Regions from separate parts of the Turicibacter faecis genome, predicted to be linked through region 2. Evidence: a T-box and tRNA genes for the amino acid it is inferred to sense, from the RefSeq annotation. Region 2 holds a T-box; the other holds one or more tRNA genes.
The links. The T-box of region 2 lies ahead of ileS (isoleucine--tRNA ligase). A T-box ahead of a tRNA ligase gene usually reads a tRNA of that ligase, here a tRNA-Ile.
Positions count from the first base shown of each region.

Region 1: it has a tRNA-Ile gene. The T-box ahead of ileS (isoleucine--tRNA ligase) is inferred to sense a tRNA for this amino acid. The anticodon was not compared.

Region 1 is NZ_AP028127.1:2,086,732-2,093,234, reverse strand. Features, by position in the region: rRNA gene AACH31_RS10250 (23S ribosomal RNA) at 1-847, shown strand, start outside; rRNA gene rrf (5S ribosomal RNA) at 1,021-1,129, shown strand; tRNA gene AACH31_RS10240 (tRNA-Asn) at 1,142-1,218, shown strand; tRNA gene AACH31_RS10235 (tRNA-Glu) at 1,228-1,304, shown strand; tRNA gene AACH31_RS10230 (tRNA-Val) at 1,319-1,394, shown strand; tRNA gene AACH31_RS10225 (tRNA-Thr) at 1,401-1,476, shown strand; tRNA gene AACH31_RS10220 (tRNA-Tyr) at 1,493-1,577, shown strand; tRNA gene AACH31_RS10215 (tRNA-Gln) at 1,586-1,660, shown strand; tRNA gene AACH31_RS10210 (tRNA-Lys) at 1,666-1,741, shown strand; tRNA gene AACH31_RS10205 (tRNA-Leu) at 1,776-1,864, shown strand; tRNA gene AACH31_RS10200 (tRNA-Arg) at 1,873-1,949, shown strand; tRNA gene AACH31_RS10195 (tRNA-Pro) at 1,957-2,033, shown strand; tRNA gene AACH31_RS10190 (tRNA-Ala) at 2,054-2,129, shown strand; tRNA gene AACH31_RS10185 (tRNA-Met) at 2,157-2,233, shown strand; tRNA gene AACH31_RS10180 (tRNA-Ile) at 2,245-2,321, shown strand; tRNA gene AACH31_RS10175 (tRNA-Ser) at 2,339-2,431, shown strand; tRNA gene AACH31_RS10170 (tRNA-Met) at 2,451-2,526, shown strand; tRNA gene AACH31_RS10165 (tRNA-Asp) at 2,530-2,605, shown strand; tRNA gene AACH31_RS10160 (tRNA-Phe) at 2,624-2,699, shown strand; tRNA gene AACH31_RS10155 (tRNA-Val) at 2,704-2,779, shown strand; tRNA gene AACH31_RS10150 (tRNA-Lys) at 2,785-2,860, shown strand; tRNA gene AACH31_RS10145 (tRNA-Leu) at 2,869-2,952, shown strand; gene AACH31_RS10140 (ISL3 family transposase) at 3,220-3,975, opposite strand; gene AACH31_RS10135 (transposase family protein) at 3,987-4,556, opposite strand; gene ahpC (alkyl hydroperoxide reductase subunit C) at 5,156-5,719, shown strand; gene AACH31_RS10125 (NusG domain II-containing protein) at 5,959-6,324, shown strand; gene AACH31_RS10120 (energy-coupling factor transporter ATPase) at 6,364-6,503, shown strand, end outside.
Region 2 is NZ_AP028127.1:1,340,382-1,346,884, reverse strand. Features, by position in the region: gene sigG (RNA polymerase sporulation sigma factor SigG) at 1-185, shown strand, start outside; gene AACH31_RS06405 (YlmC/YmxH family sporulation protein) at 376-642, shown strand; gene AACH31_RS06400 (YggS family pyridoxal phosphate-dependent enzyme) at 838-1,497, shown strand; gene AACH31_RS06395 (cell division protein SepF) at 1,542-2,042, shown strand; gene AACH31_RS06390 (YggT family protein) at 2,048-2,302, shown strand; gene AACH31_RS06385 (RNA-binding protein) at 2,299-3,069, shown strand; gene AACH31_RS06380 (hypothetical protein) at 3,084-3,500, shown strand; T-box leader at 3,555-3,770, shown strand; gene ileS (isoleucine--tRNA ligase) at 3,834-6,503, shown strand, end outside.

The DNA.
Region 1 (6,503 bases), 750 kb from region 2:
AGGACGGAAAGACCCCGTGGAGCTTTACTGTAGCTTGATATTGAGCACTGGTGACACATGTACAGGATAGGTAGGAGACGAAGAGACCAGGACGCCAGTCTTGGAGGAGTCGCTGTTGGGATACTACCCTTGTGTTACTGGGGTTCTAACCCGTGGCCATGAGCTGGTCAGGGGACAGTGTCAGGTGGGCAGTTTGACTGGGGCGGTCGCCTCCCAAAGAGTAACGGAGGCGCCCAAAGGTTCCCTCAGAATGGTTGGAAATCATTCGAAGAGTGTAAAGGCAGAAGGGAGCTTGACTGCGAGACCAACAAGTCGAGCAGGGACGAAAGTCGGGCTTAGTGATCCGGCGGTACCGAATGGAAGGGCCGTCGCTCAACGGATAAAAGCTACCCCGGGGATAACAGGCTGATCTCCCCCAAGAGTTCACATCGACGGGGAGGTTTGGCACCTCGATGTCGGCTCATCGCATCCTGGGGCTGTAGTCGGTCCCAAGGGTTGGGCTGTTCGCCCATTAAAGCGGTACGCGAGCTGGGTTCAGAACGTCGTGAGACAGTTCGGTCCCTATCCGTCGTGGGCGTAGGAAATTTGAGAGGAGCTGTCCTTAGTACGAGAGGACCGGGATGGACACACCGCTGGTGTACCAGTTGTTCTGCCAGGAGCATAGCTGGGTAGCTACGTGTGGAAGGGATAAACGCTGAAAGCATCTAAGCGTGAAGCCCCCCTCAAGATGAGATTTCCCATTCGAAAGAAGTAAGATCCCTTGAAGACGACGAGGTAGATAGGTCAGGAGTGGAAGTTTGGTGACAGATGAAGCGGACTGATACTAATCGATCGAGGACTTAACTAAATAGGAAAGGCAAAAACGAGCGATTATCACAGGCAGAAAGTGAAAAGAACTGAGGAATCACGAAGGTGATGAACAGTTATTGAACTTTACCACTGTGATGCGAGAGTTGCCGGACAAGAAGAAGTAAGCAGAAGATATCTAGTTTTGTGAGATTGATGAAATCTGACAGAAGGTCTAGTGATAAGGGCAAGGAGGGCACACCTGTTCCCATACCGAACACAGAAGTTAAGCTCCTTAGCGCCGAGGGTAGTACGCAAGTGCGAGAGTAGGACGTCGCTAGGCCATAAATAAAAAGCCTCAATAGCTCAGTTGGTTAGAGCACTTGACTGTTAATCAAGGGGTCCTAGGTTCGAGTCCTAGTTGGGGCGCCATTAAAAAATGGCCCGTTGGTGAAGCGGTTTAACACACATGCCTTTCACGCATGCATACACGGGTTCGAATCCCGTACGGGTCACCATTAAAAATAAAAGTGGAGGATTAGCTCAGCTGGGAGAGCATCTGCCTTACAAGCAGAGGGTCGGCGGTTCGAGCCCGTCATCCTCCACCATAAAGAGCCGGAATAGCTCAATTGGTAGAGCAACTGACTTGTAATCAGTAGGTTGCGGGTTCAAGTCCTGCTTCCGGCACCATATAACAAAAGAATACGGTGGGGTAGCGAAGTGGCTAAACGCGGCGGACTGTAAATCCGCTCTCTGAGAGTTCGGCGGTTCGAATCCGTCCCCCACCACCACTTAAGAATGGGCTATAGCCAAGCGGTAAGGCAACGGACTTTGACTCCGTCATGCGCTGGTTCGAATCCAGCTAGCCCAGCCAATGATGTCCTGCTAGCTCAGTTGGTAGAGCATCTGACTTTTAATCAGAGGGTCAGAGGTTCGAGTCCTCTGCAGGACACCATTTTGAAAAAGGCGCGTGCCTGAAATAACGATATGCCTGGGTGGCGGAACTGGTAGACGCACAGGACTTAAAATCCTGCGGGTGGTGACACCCGTGCCGGTTCGATTCCGGCCCTAGGCACCAACTAAATAGCGCCCATAGCTCAATTGGATAGAGCGTTTGACTACGGATCAAAAGGTTAGGGGTTCGACTCCTCTTGGGCGCGCCATAAAAAACGGGAAGTGGCTCAGCTTGGTAGAGCACCTGGTTTGGGACCAGGGGGTCGCAGGTTCGAATCCTGTCTTCCCGACCATTAAAAAAGAAAAAGAGAATGGGGACTTAGCTCAGCTGGGAGAGCGCCTGCCTTGCACGCAGGAGGTCAGGGGTTCGATCCCCCTAGTCTCCACCAATTAAATAAGTATCATGTTAGTATCATGGCGGAGTAGCTCAACTGGCTAGAGCGTACGGTTCATACCCGTGAGGTTGGGGGTTCGAGTCCCTCCTCCGCTACCAAAAATAGGACCGGACCCTTAGCTCAGTTGGTTAGAGCTATCGGCTCATAACCGATCGGTCGTAGGTTCGAGTCCTACAGGGTCCACCACTTTTCATACATTATTCGGAGGAATACCCAAGTCCGGCTGAAGGGATCGGTCTTGAAAACCGACAGGGCGTGAAAGCGTCGCGGGGGTTCGAATCCCTCTTCCTCCGCCATATTAAAATAAATAAACATCGCGGGGTGGAGCAGTTGGTAGCTCGTCGGGCTCATAACCCGAAGGTCGCAGGTTCAAGTCCTGTCCCCGCAACCAAAAGGTCCAGTGGTGTAGCGGTTAACATGCCTGCCTGTCACGCAGGAGATCGCGGGTTCGATTCCCGTCTGGACCGCCATTTAAATAATAAATAAAAGGCTTGGTAGCTCAGTCGGTAGAGCAAAGGACTGAAAATCCTTGTGTCGGCGGTTCGATTCCGTCCCAAGCCACCATGATGGAGGATTAGCTCAGCTGGGAGAGCATCTGCCTTACAAGCAGAGGGTCGGCGGTTCGAGCCCGTCATCCTCCACCATAAAAGTCCTGCTAGCTCAGTTGGTAGAGCATCTGACTTTTAATCAGAGGGTCAGAGGTTCGAGTCCTCTGCAGGACACCATTCATAATGCGGGTGTGGCGGAATTGGCAGACGCGCTAGATTTAGGCTCTAGTACCTTTGGTGTGCAGGTTCAACTCCTGTCACCCGCACCATTATAGTAAAATAAGGTAATCTTTATTATAGTATTATCTTTTTTTATTTTAGAGAATAAATACCATTGCATATAAAAGAAACTGGTTATAAACCAGTTTTTTTTATATGCTTTTTTAGTATATATCATCATGGTTTAACTCTAGTAAATAGAAATCACAATCTATACTGTGAATAAAGGAGGCTGCCTTATATAAAAAAGGGTTCTTTGTCAAATAGTGTGGGTGAATAAAATCTATACATATAATCGGGAGGAATTAGGCTATTCTTTAGATGGTTTGATTCCTCTTCTTTTTTTGTTCAAAAGTGTATTTATGAATAATCAAAATTCTTGCTTTGAAATGGTAGAAACTACGGTATCCAAAAGCGATTCGCTTAATGACTTTGATATTGTTGTTAATTCCTTCGAGTACTCCATTGGTATAAGGAGTTTCAATTGTATTTTTGACATAGTCTTGATAATGAGTGAGTGTTTTTAAAGCTGTTTTCATTTCGTGTGAAAGCAGATCAGAGGGGTGTTGAATGGCATGATGAAATATTTCAAGGTTACGAAGTTTAATAGCCTGTTGGACAGTTTGGTAGAAATCATAAGTCTCCTTTAGTTCAGGGTCTAGGGCTAATAAAAAGTCAATAATTTCTTGTTGAGAGATCATCTTTTTGAAGCAGTTGGAATAGAAGTAATGAGTGGCATTAAGATCTTCTTGGGCTTTTAAGAGAAGTCGCCAATAATGTTTGAATTTATTATAAAACTCTTTATTTTGATTCATGAAACGAATGCGTGTTTTATTAAGAGCACGAGAGACTAGTTGAACGATATGAAATTTATCTAAAACAATCTTAGCCTTAGGGAATACCTCTTTAATGAGTGTCATATAAGGGGCGTACATGTCAATGACGACGTGGGTTACACCTTCACGAGCTGCTTTAGAAAATCGCATAAAATAAGTCCTTAGTGTACTTAAGCGACGGTCTTCAACGATATCAATTAGCTTTCCATTGGACGCATCACAAAAAATGAAGGACATTGCTCCGTTCCCTACCAATGGAGGATACATGCTTCGCATGGCAGGTGACCCTTGGCCGATTTAACCGACTTAAACTCGTCAAAACAAAGAACTTTTGGGAGAGAATTAAAGGGAAGCGGCTGTTCTTCATAGGAAGAATGAATGACGCGGTTAACGGTTGAATGAGAAACGTTAAGCTCACGTGCAATATCTGTTTCGGATTTCTTATGACTAGCTTCTAAAAAGATGGCTTGTTTTACGGGAGTGGAAATAAAACAATTAGGGTTAACAAGAGATGTTTCTAGGGTAAATGTTCGGTCACAATGACGGCATTTATAACGTTGTTTTTTTAAGTCTAGATAAGCATCAAATCCGGAAATTTTGACTAGCTTAATACGTGAAGTTTTGAAGCCGTGTTTAATGATATTTGAGTCAAAAGAATGACCACAGTGGTAGCAATGAGTCGGTTGAAAAGAAAGAGTCCCTAAAATAAGTTTAGAACGAACATTCTTAATCTGAGTTTCCTGGATACAATTTTCTGAAAAAGTAATATTTTTATCTTTTAAATCAAGTAAAGTTGAGATACAATTAGTATGAGACATAAAACCAATCCTTTCGTGTTGTTTTAGCCGATTACATTGTATAGGATTTTGGGGACTATGTCTCTTTTTTTTGTCTCAATATTTATGGCAATCAAAAAGGTGTGAGTAATCCCACCCACACCAAAAATTATAGAACCTAAAAAAGATAAGTTTTTAAAACACTCAATAAAAGTTAGATTATTGTAAAAGTCTTTTCTAATCCTATACCAGTGTATAACCCAAAAGATCAGAATTGATTTATATCGTCTAGGGGGTCAGGATTATATGAAGATACAGTTCTGTTTCGGAATAATGTCTTTGATTAAATCACGCGTATTAGAATGCAAAGCTTTTTTCTTCTTGTAAGTCCTCTCAAAAATAAGGGTTAATTTTTATTTAATTAATTGAGGCGAGTATGATGCTAGTCATGAAAAGTAGTATATAATATATACATTTAAGTAATAATATGTAGGATTTCTTTTTTCATCACATTGTTATGATAAAATTTATTATATTACTTTGATTAACTTAAAATTTAATATTATTTGTATTGACTTTCTTTTATTTTAACTATATAATGATATTAGTAATTATTACTGATAATAAAGGAGGAAATAAGAATGTCTTTAATCAATACTCAAGTTAAAGAATTTGCAGTACAAGCATATCATAATGGGGAATTCAAAGAGGTAACTTCTGAATCAATTAAAGGAAAATGGTCAGTATTTTTCTTCTATCCAGCAGACTTTACATTTGTATGTCCAACTGAATTAGGAGATTTAGCAGATAGCTATGCTAAATTCCAAGAAATCGGATGTGAAATTTATTCAGTATCAACAGATACTCATTTCGTACATAAAGCATGGGCAGATGCTACAGAAACAATCGGTAAAATTAAATACCCTATGTTAGCTGACCCAACAGGAACTTTAACTCGTAACTTTGAAGTTATGATCGAAGAAGAAGGATTAGCATTACGTGGAAGCTTTGTAGTAAATCCAGAAGGTGTAATCAAAGCGTATGAAATCCATGACAATGGAATTGGACGTAACGCGGAAGAGTTATTACGTAAAGTTCAAGCTGCTCAATTCGTTGCTGAACATGGTGATCAAGTATGTCCTGCAAAATGGCAACCAGGTGCAGAAACATTAACTCCAAGCTTAGACTTAGTAGGTAAATTATAAGATATAATTTCAAAATAAAAAGAGAGCATTATGCTCTCTTTTTATTTTGAAAATTAATATATAATGAATAAGATGACTAAATTTTCTTGTTATACGTTAGTGTGTTTAAGTTTAGAGTTGATAAAGAGAATCGTAACATAATATATAATTACGATAATTTAATTTTTATTTTTATAACAATTGATACTTAATCTTGTTATAATGTTAGGTGTAATTATTTTATTTCGGAGGATGAATTTGTGAAACGTTTGGATATATATTTAATTATTGCAGTTGTTGCAATTACCAGTTTTTTGTTTATACAATTTACATTACAATCAGAGGATAATCAGGAAGTGATCATTTCCGTAAAGGGAGAAGAATATGGTCGTTTTAAGCTAGATGGCAAACACACTGTTTTAGATATTGAAACAGAATTGGGATATAATAAGGTCATTCTAGATGATAATGGAGTTCGTATTGAAGAGGCTGACTGTCCTGATCATGATTGTGTAGAAATTGGTTTTATTCATCGTTCGGGTCAAAGTATTATCTGTGCACCGCATCAATTAGTAATAGAGATTGTAGGGAGTAGCGATGCAGATTTAGATGGAATTTCGATTTAGGGACATATATCTTAACATGAATAAAGGGCGGTGTATTAGGTGAACAATGTTGTCAAATTAGAAAATGTATGTTTTGGTTATGAGGACGGCAATGAAGTATTAAAGAATTTTAATTTAACTATTAATGAGGGGGAGTTTGTTACTATTTTAGGCCATAATGGATCAGGTAAATCGACACT
Region 2 (6,503 bases):
CTAAGTTAATGTTAGAAGAAGGGTTTAAGCGATTAGGTCGTCGTGAGAAACGGATTATTCATGATCGATACTTTATGGGAAAAACACAAATGGAAATTGCCGCCGAAATTGGAATTTCTCAGGCCCAGGTGTCAAGATTAGAAAAGAATGCGTTACATACCATGGAAGAAATGATGAAAAGTTAATTTAACTTTTGTTGTTGCTTCATTCAAAAAAAGTGTGTAAAGGGAATAGCCCTTAGCACACTTTTTTTGATGAAAATCACGTGGTTATTATTTATAGGCTTTCATCAGAGTAGATAAATAGGGATAGCTTACATATTTCTGAAAAGAAGGACATAAAATGAATTACATGGATATAAAGGTGGGGGAAATGATGAAAGATTCAATTATGACTTTAAGTGATATTGAAGAGAAGGATGTCATTAATGTGGTGACAGGTGAGCGAATTGGTTTTGTATCTAGCTTAAGAATTGATACGAACTCTGGACAAATTATCGCAATTACAGTTCAACCGTCAATGAAATTTGTTAGTTTTTTTTCTAAAGATGAGGCATCAGTTGTCGTTCCGTGGAATCAAATTTTAAAAATTGGAGAGGATGTTATTATCGTTAATGTGGCTCAACAATTGAACGAATTTTAGTGAAAAGTAAATCTGCAACGGAATAAAAAAGGAAAGGGCCGTGTTGTCCTTTCCTTTTTAAGTTTACAGAAGGGTGTCGAAGTGGGTAATCAAATAATATCCGCAAAGGAGAAGAAAAAAATTTTCCATTCCCTATGAATTATGGTATAATTTATAGTATCATGCAGTAATATTATGAATTGATAGGTGGATAGTATGAATATTTCTAAAAATGTCGACAAGGTGCGACGAAATATTGAATTGGTTGCTGCTGATGGACGAAATGTAAATATTGTTGCAGCAACAAAGTATGTGGGTGTGCAACAAATTAAGGACCTTTTTGCTTGTGGAATTACAATGATGGGGGAAAATCGTGTAGATGCGCTGCTTGAGAAAAAATCACAGATATCTTTACCAATAGAGTGGCATTTTATTGGAACCCTACAATCACGTAAAGTAAAAGAGGTTATTAACGAAATTTCTTGTCTCCATTCGCTCGACCGTTTATCGTTGGCAAAGGAAATACAAAAATACCGTCGGGAACCATTACCTTGCTTTATTCAAGTCAACGTTAGTAAAGAGGAGAGTAAGCATGGAATTGATGTGGATGAGGTAATTTCATTTTTAGAGGCGTTAAAATCGTACCCAATGATAAAAGTTGTTGGATTAATGACCATGGCGCCGAATACCGATGATCCAACTGTGATACGTCGCTGCTTTAAAGGTTTGAAGCAATTACAGGAAAAGATTGCAACGTTAAACCAAGGGGGAGTAACTTGCGATCGCTTATCGATGGGAATGAGTCAAGATTATATGATTGCCATTGAGGAAGGGGCAACGCATATAAGACTCGGATCCATTTTATTTCAAGACTAGTATATTTCAGACACAAACACAAATAATTATAGGAGGAGAAGAAGATGAGTTTTAAAGATAAGCTTAAAACAATGATGGGAATAGACGAAGAGGAATATGAAATGGATGATTTTGAAGAGGAGTTTGAAGAGCCAGAAGTTATTAAGCCGGCACCGCTGCCTAAACCTGATTTAACGGTTGTTTCAAACGCCACTCATACATCAACGAGTAAAGGAAAGAGTGTTGTGACGCCAATGAATAATGAATTAAATCGATTAAAATTTGATAGTAATTTAAATAAAGTAATTATTCGCGAACCAAATGAGTATTCTGATGCTCAGGATATTGCGGATTGTTTAAAAGAAAACTATCCAGTTTTTATTAACCTTCAACGTTTAGAAAAATCTCAAGCGAAGCGTGTGGTTGATTTCTTAAGTGGAACAATTTATGCGATTGATGGAGATATCAAACGTGTGGGAACAAATTTATTTTTATGTACACCAAAGAGTGTAGAAACTGAGGGTCAAGTAACAATGAACGAGCCTCATCAAGAAATAGAGGAGTAATAGATATGACATACATCATATTACTATTTAGATCAGTTTTAGGGATTTATCAATTTTTAATGTTGATCTATATTTTTATGAGTTGGATTCCAGAAACTCGCTCGACACAGATTGGACGTGCAATAGGTGCAGTTGTCGAACCGTATTTATCAATTTTTAGAAAAATTATTCCACCGCTGGGAATGTTTGATTTTTCACCGATTGTCGCATTTATCGTATTGGAGTTTGCGATGCAAGGTCTAATAAATATTTTACTATGAATTTAGCTCATTTTAAAAAAGAGGAGCACGGTTTTATAGTAAGGATGGAAGATTTAATCCACCAAGTCTATGAAGGCTATCAACTAAAGACAACGAAATTTTTAACGCCTCGAGAACAGGAAATTGTTCAGATGCTAGTAAATGAGTTTTCTGATGTTGAGGTTCAATGGATTGGTGGATTTAAAAATGCAGAAAGAAAGCGGGCTATATTGATTCCAACTTATCTAAACGACCAAGATTTTAGTTATACAGTCATAGGGTATGAAGTGAGATACGCCCATAAAATGGTGGATCTGAGACACCCTCAAGTATTGGGGACAATCATGTCCTTAGGAATTGAAAGACAGATTATCGGTGATATTTTAATATTAGCAGATAAGAGAATCTTCCTAGCCGTATGTGAGGAGATGGCACCTTTTATTGAGCAAGCCTTAGTCAAGGTTGGAAGACACTCGATTAGTCTGGTGAAGAAAAAAATAAATGAATTAGAGCGTATTGAAACCTATGAAAGACGTGAAATAATCGTTTCATCAATGAGGTTAGACGTTATTGTCTGTGCGTTAACGAAGGAGTCACGTTCGTTTACGTCCGAATCAATCAAGCAAGGCAATATTCAACATAACTTTAAGGTCGAGCAAAATCATTCTAAGGAATGTCACATTGGAGATATGATTTCAATTAAACGTTATGGACGCTATAAACTATTGGAAATTAAATCGCAAACTAAAAGTGGACGAAAAATTGTTATCGTAGGAAAAGTAGTGTAGTTAGGGGGAAAGACATGACACCGGCAGAAATGTTAAAAGTTCAGATGAAAAAATCGTGGGAGAAGTTCTCAGATGAAGAACTTTATCGTGTCTTTTGTTTATTAATTGAACAAATTGAATCGCTAGAGAATCAAAATAAATCTTTAAAAAAAGAAGTTCAACTCATGCAACAGGCTTCTCAATCGCACTTAAAAAATGAATTAGAACAAATTGAAACATTAAAGAACCACGCGAAGCGAGATGCACTTAAAATTATTCAAGAAACAGAAAAAATCTCTAAGGTAATGATTGAACAGGCGATGGAAGATGTAGAAAGAATAATTGATGAAACAGCAATTTTTGAACAACAACAATTGCAAATTAAAGATGAACTGATTGATTTTTTAAATACAAAAGTGGATGACATTCGAAATTGTTTTAGAAAAAACTAAAAATATGTTGATTTTTATATCGTTTTTATTTAAAATGATATACAAATATAGTAAATATGAGCGATGAGTGGGCCATGCTATAATATCAACTTTTTTTCAGCGAGTCGATGACGGTGAAAGATCGGCAAAAAGGATAATATAGAATCATCCAGGAGCTTTCATGTGAATAAAAAGCATGACGTTATCCATGCGATAAATGGTAAGAGGCAGTAAAACTTTTATTTTTTTACTGTGAATTAAGGTGGTACCACGAAACTTTTCGTCCTTAGGTGATGAAAAGTTTTTTTTATTCTCATGAAACTATATAAAAAGATAAAAAGGGGTAATTGTACGATGGAATTAAAAGAAACGTTATTAATGCCTAAAACAGATTTCCCAATGCGTGGGAATCTTCCTAAACGAGAACCACAAATTGAACAAAAGTGGTATGATGAAAAGATTTATCAACGTGTATTAGATAAAAATAAAGATAAAACACCGTTTGTTTTACACGATGGGCCTCCATATGCAAATGGAAATATTCACATGGGTCATGCGATGAATAAAATATTAAAAGATTTTATTATTCGTTATAAAAATATGAATGGTTTTTATTCTCCTTATATTCCGGGTTGGGATACACATGGATTACCTATTGAGCAGGCGTTAACAAATAATAAAAAAATTAATCGTAAAGAAAAAACAGTAGCAGAATTCCGTGAATTATGCCAACAATATGCCTTAGAACAAGTAGAAGGACAAAAAACACAATTTAAACGTCTAGGTGTATTAGGTGACTGGGACAATCCTTATATTACATTACAAAAGGAGTTTGAAGCTGAGCAAATTAAAGTGTTTGGTAAAATGGTGAAAGATGGTTTGATTTATAAGGGATTAAAGCCTATCTATTGGTCACCGTCATCGGAAACAGCGCTAGCAGAGGCAGAAATTGAATACCATGATAAGAAATCACCATCTATTTATGTTGCCTTTAAGGTGGTGGATGGAAAAGATATTCTGTCAGGTGATGAAGAGTTTGTCATTTGGACAACAACACCTTGGACGATTCCAGGAAATCTAGCGATCTGTGTCAATGCAGATTTAGAGTATGCGACAGTAGCTGTTTCAGGACGTAAGTTTATTGTTGCTAAAGAGCTTGTTAAATCTTTAGCTGAAGAATTTAATTGGGATAATTATGAGATTGTTGCAACACATAAAGGGTCAGACTTTGAATATATGACCGCAAAACACCCAATTTTTGATCGTGAATCATTGTTAATCTTAGGGGATCATGTCACACTAGAAGCTGGGACAGGTCTTGTTCATACGGCTCCAGGACACGGGGAAGACGATTTTAACGTAGGACGTAAATATAATTTAGAAGTTTTATGTCCAGTTGATCATCGCGGCTATATGACAAAAGAAGCATTGGAATTCGAAGGATTATACTATGAAGATGCGAATAAAGCTGTAGGACAAAAGCTAGAGGAAAATGGTGCGTTACTTGGATTAAAGTTTATTACTCACTCTTACCCACATGATTGGCGTACAAAAAAACCTATTATCTTCCGTGCAACGGAACAATGGTTTGCTTCAATCGAAGCATTAAAGCCTCAAATGATGGAACAAATTAAGGAAGTAAAATGGTTACCATCATGGGGAGAAGTGCGATTAGGAAATATGATTAAGGATCGTGCAGATTGGTGTATTTCACGACAACGTGTTTGGGGAGTTCCAATTCCTGTTTTTTATGCGGAAAATGGTGAGGCTATTTTAGATGAGGCTGTGATTAACCACGTGGCTAACTTATTCCGTGAAAAAGGTTCAAATATCTGGTTTGAGTTAGAGGCTGAAGCTTTATTACCGGAAGGATTTACTCACCCTGGAAGCCCAAATGGAAAATTCAGAAAAGAAATGGATATCATGGATGTGTGGTTTGACTCAGGATCATCTCACCACGGCGTTTTAGTAGAGCGTGGCTTACCATATCCAGCTGATTTATATTTAGAAGGTTCAGATCAGTATCGAGGATGGTTTAACTCTTCTCTTTCAACGGGAGTTGCAATGACAGGAAAAGCACCGTATAAAACTGTTGTGAGTCATGGATTCGTACTTGATGGACAAGGACGCAAAATGTCTAAATCGATTGGAAACACAGTGGATCCATTAAAATTAATTAACACGTATGGAGCAGATATTGTAAGATTGTGGGTAGCCTCAGTTGATTATCAGGCAGATGTACGTATTTCTGAAGATTTAATAAAACAAGTTTCTGAAAGCTATCGTAAAATGCGTAATACATTTAGATTCTTATTAGGGAACTTAAATGATTTTAATCCTGAAACAGATTTATTAGATTATGACTCTTTAAACGAAGTGGATCAATTTATGATGATTCGTTTAAATGAATTAACAGCTGAATTAAAGGCAGCATACGAGGAATATCGTTTTGATGATGTCTTTAAATCAATTAACAACTATATTTCAAATGATTTAAGCGCCTTTTATTTAGATTTTACAAAGGATATTTTATACATTGATGCAAAAGATAGCCACGCACGACGTTCAATTCAGTCGGTATTATACCATCATGTTTGCGATTTAGTACGATTACTTGCACCAGTTATTCCTCATACGGCGGATGAAGTTTATTCATATATTCCAGGAAGCACTGAGGTATCTGTGTACTTAACAGATATGCCGGAGGTTAAATTGTATGAAAATGCGGATGAGGTATCGGCAAAATGGAACCAATTATTAGCCTTACGCCATGACGTGTTAAAAGCATTAGAAATTGCGCGTAATGAAAAGGTTATTGGTAAATCATTAAATGCATCATTGCATTTATATCCAGACGCATCGAAGAAAGCATTATTAGAATCATTAAACGCTGATTTAAAACAAATTTTCATTGTGTCTGACTTAGTCATCGAAGAAGGTCAGGCGCCAGATCAAGCGTTACAATTTGATGGATTATCGGTTATCGTCGAAGCAGCAGAAGGGCATACATGTGCACGTTGTTGG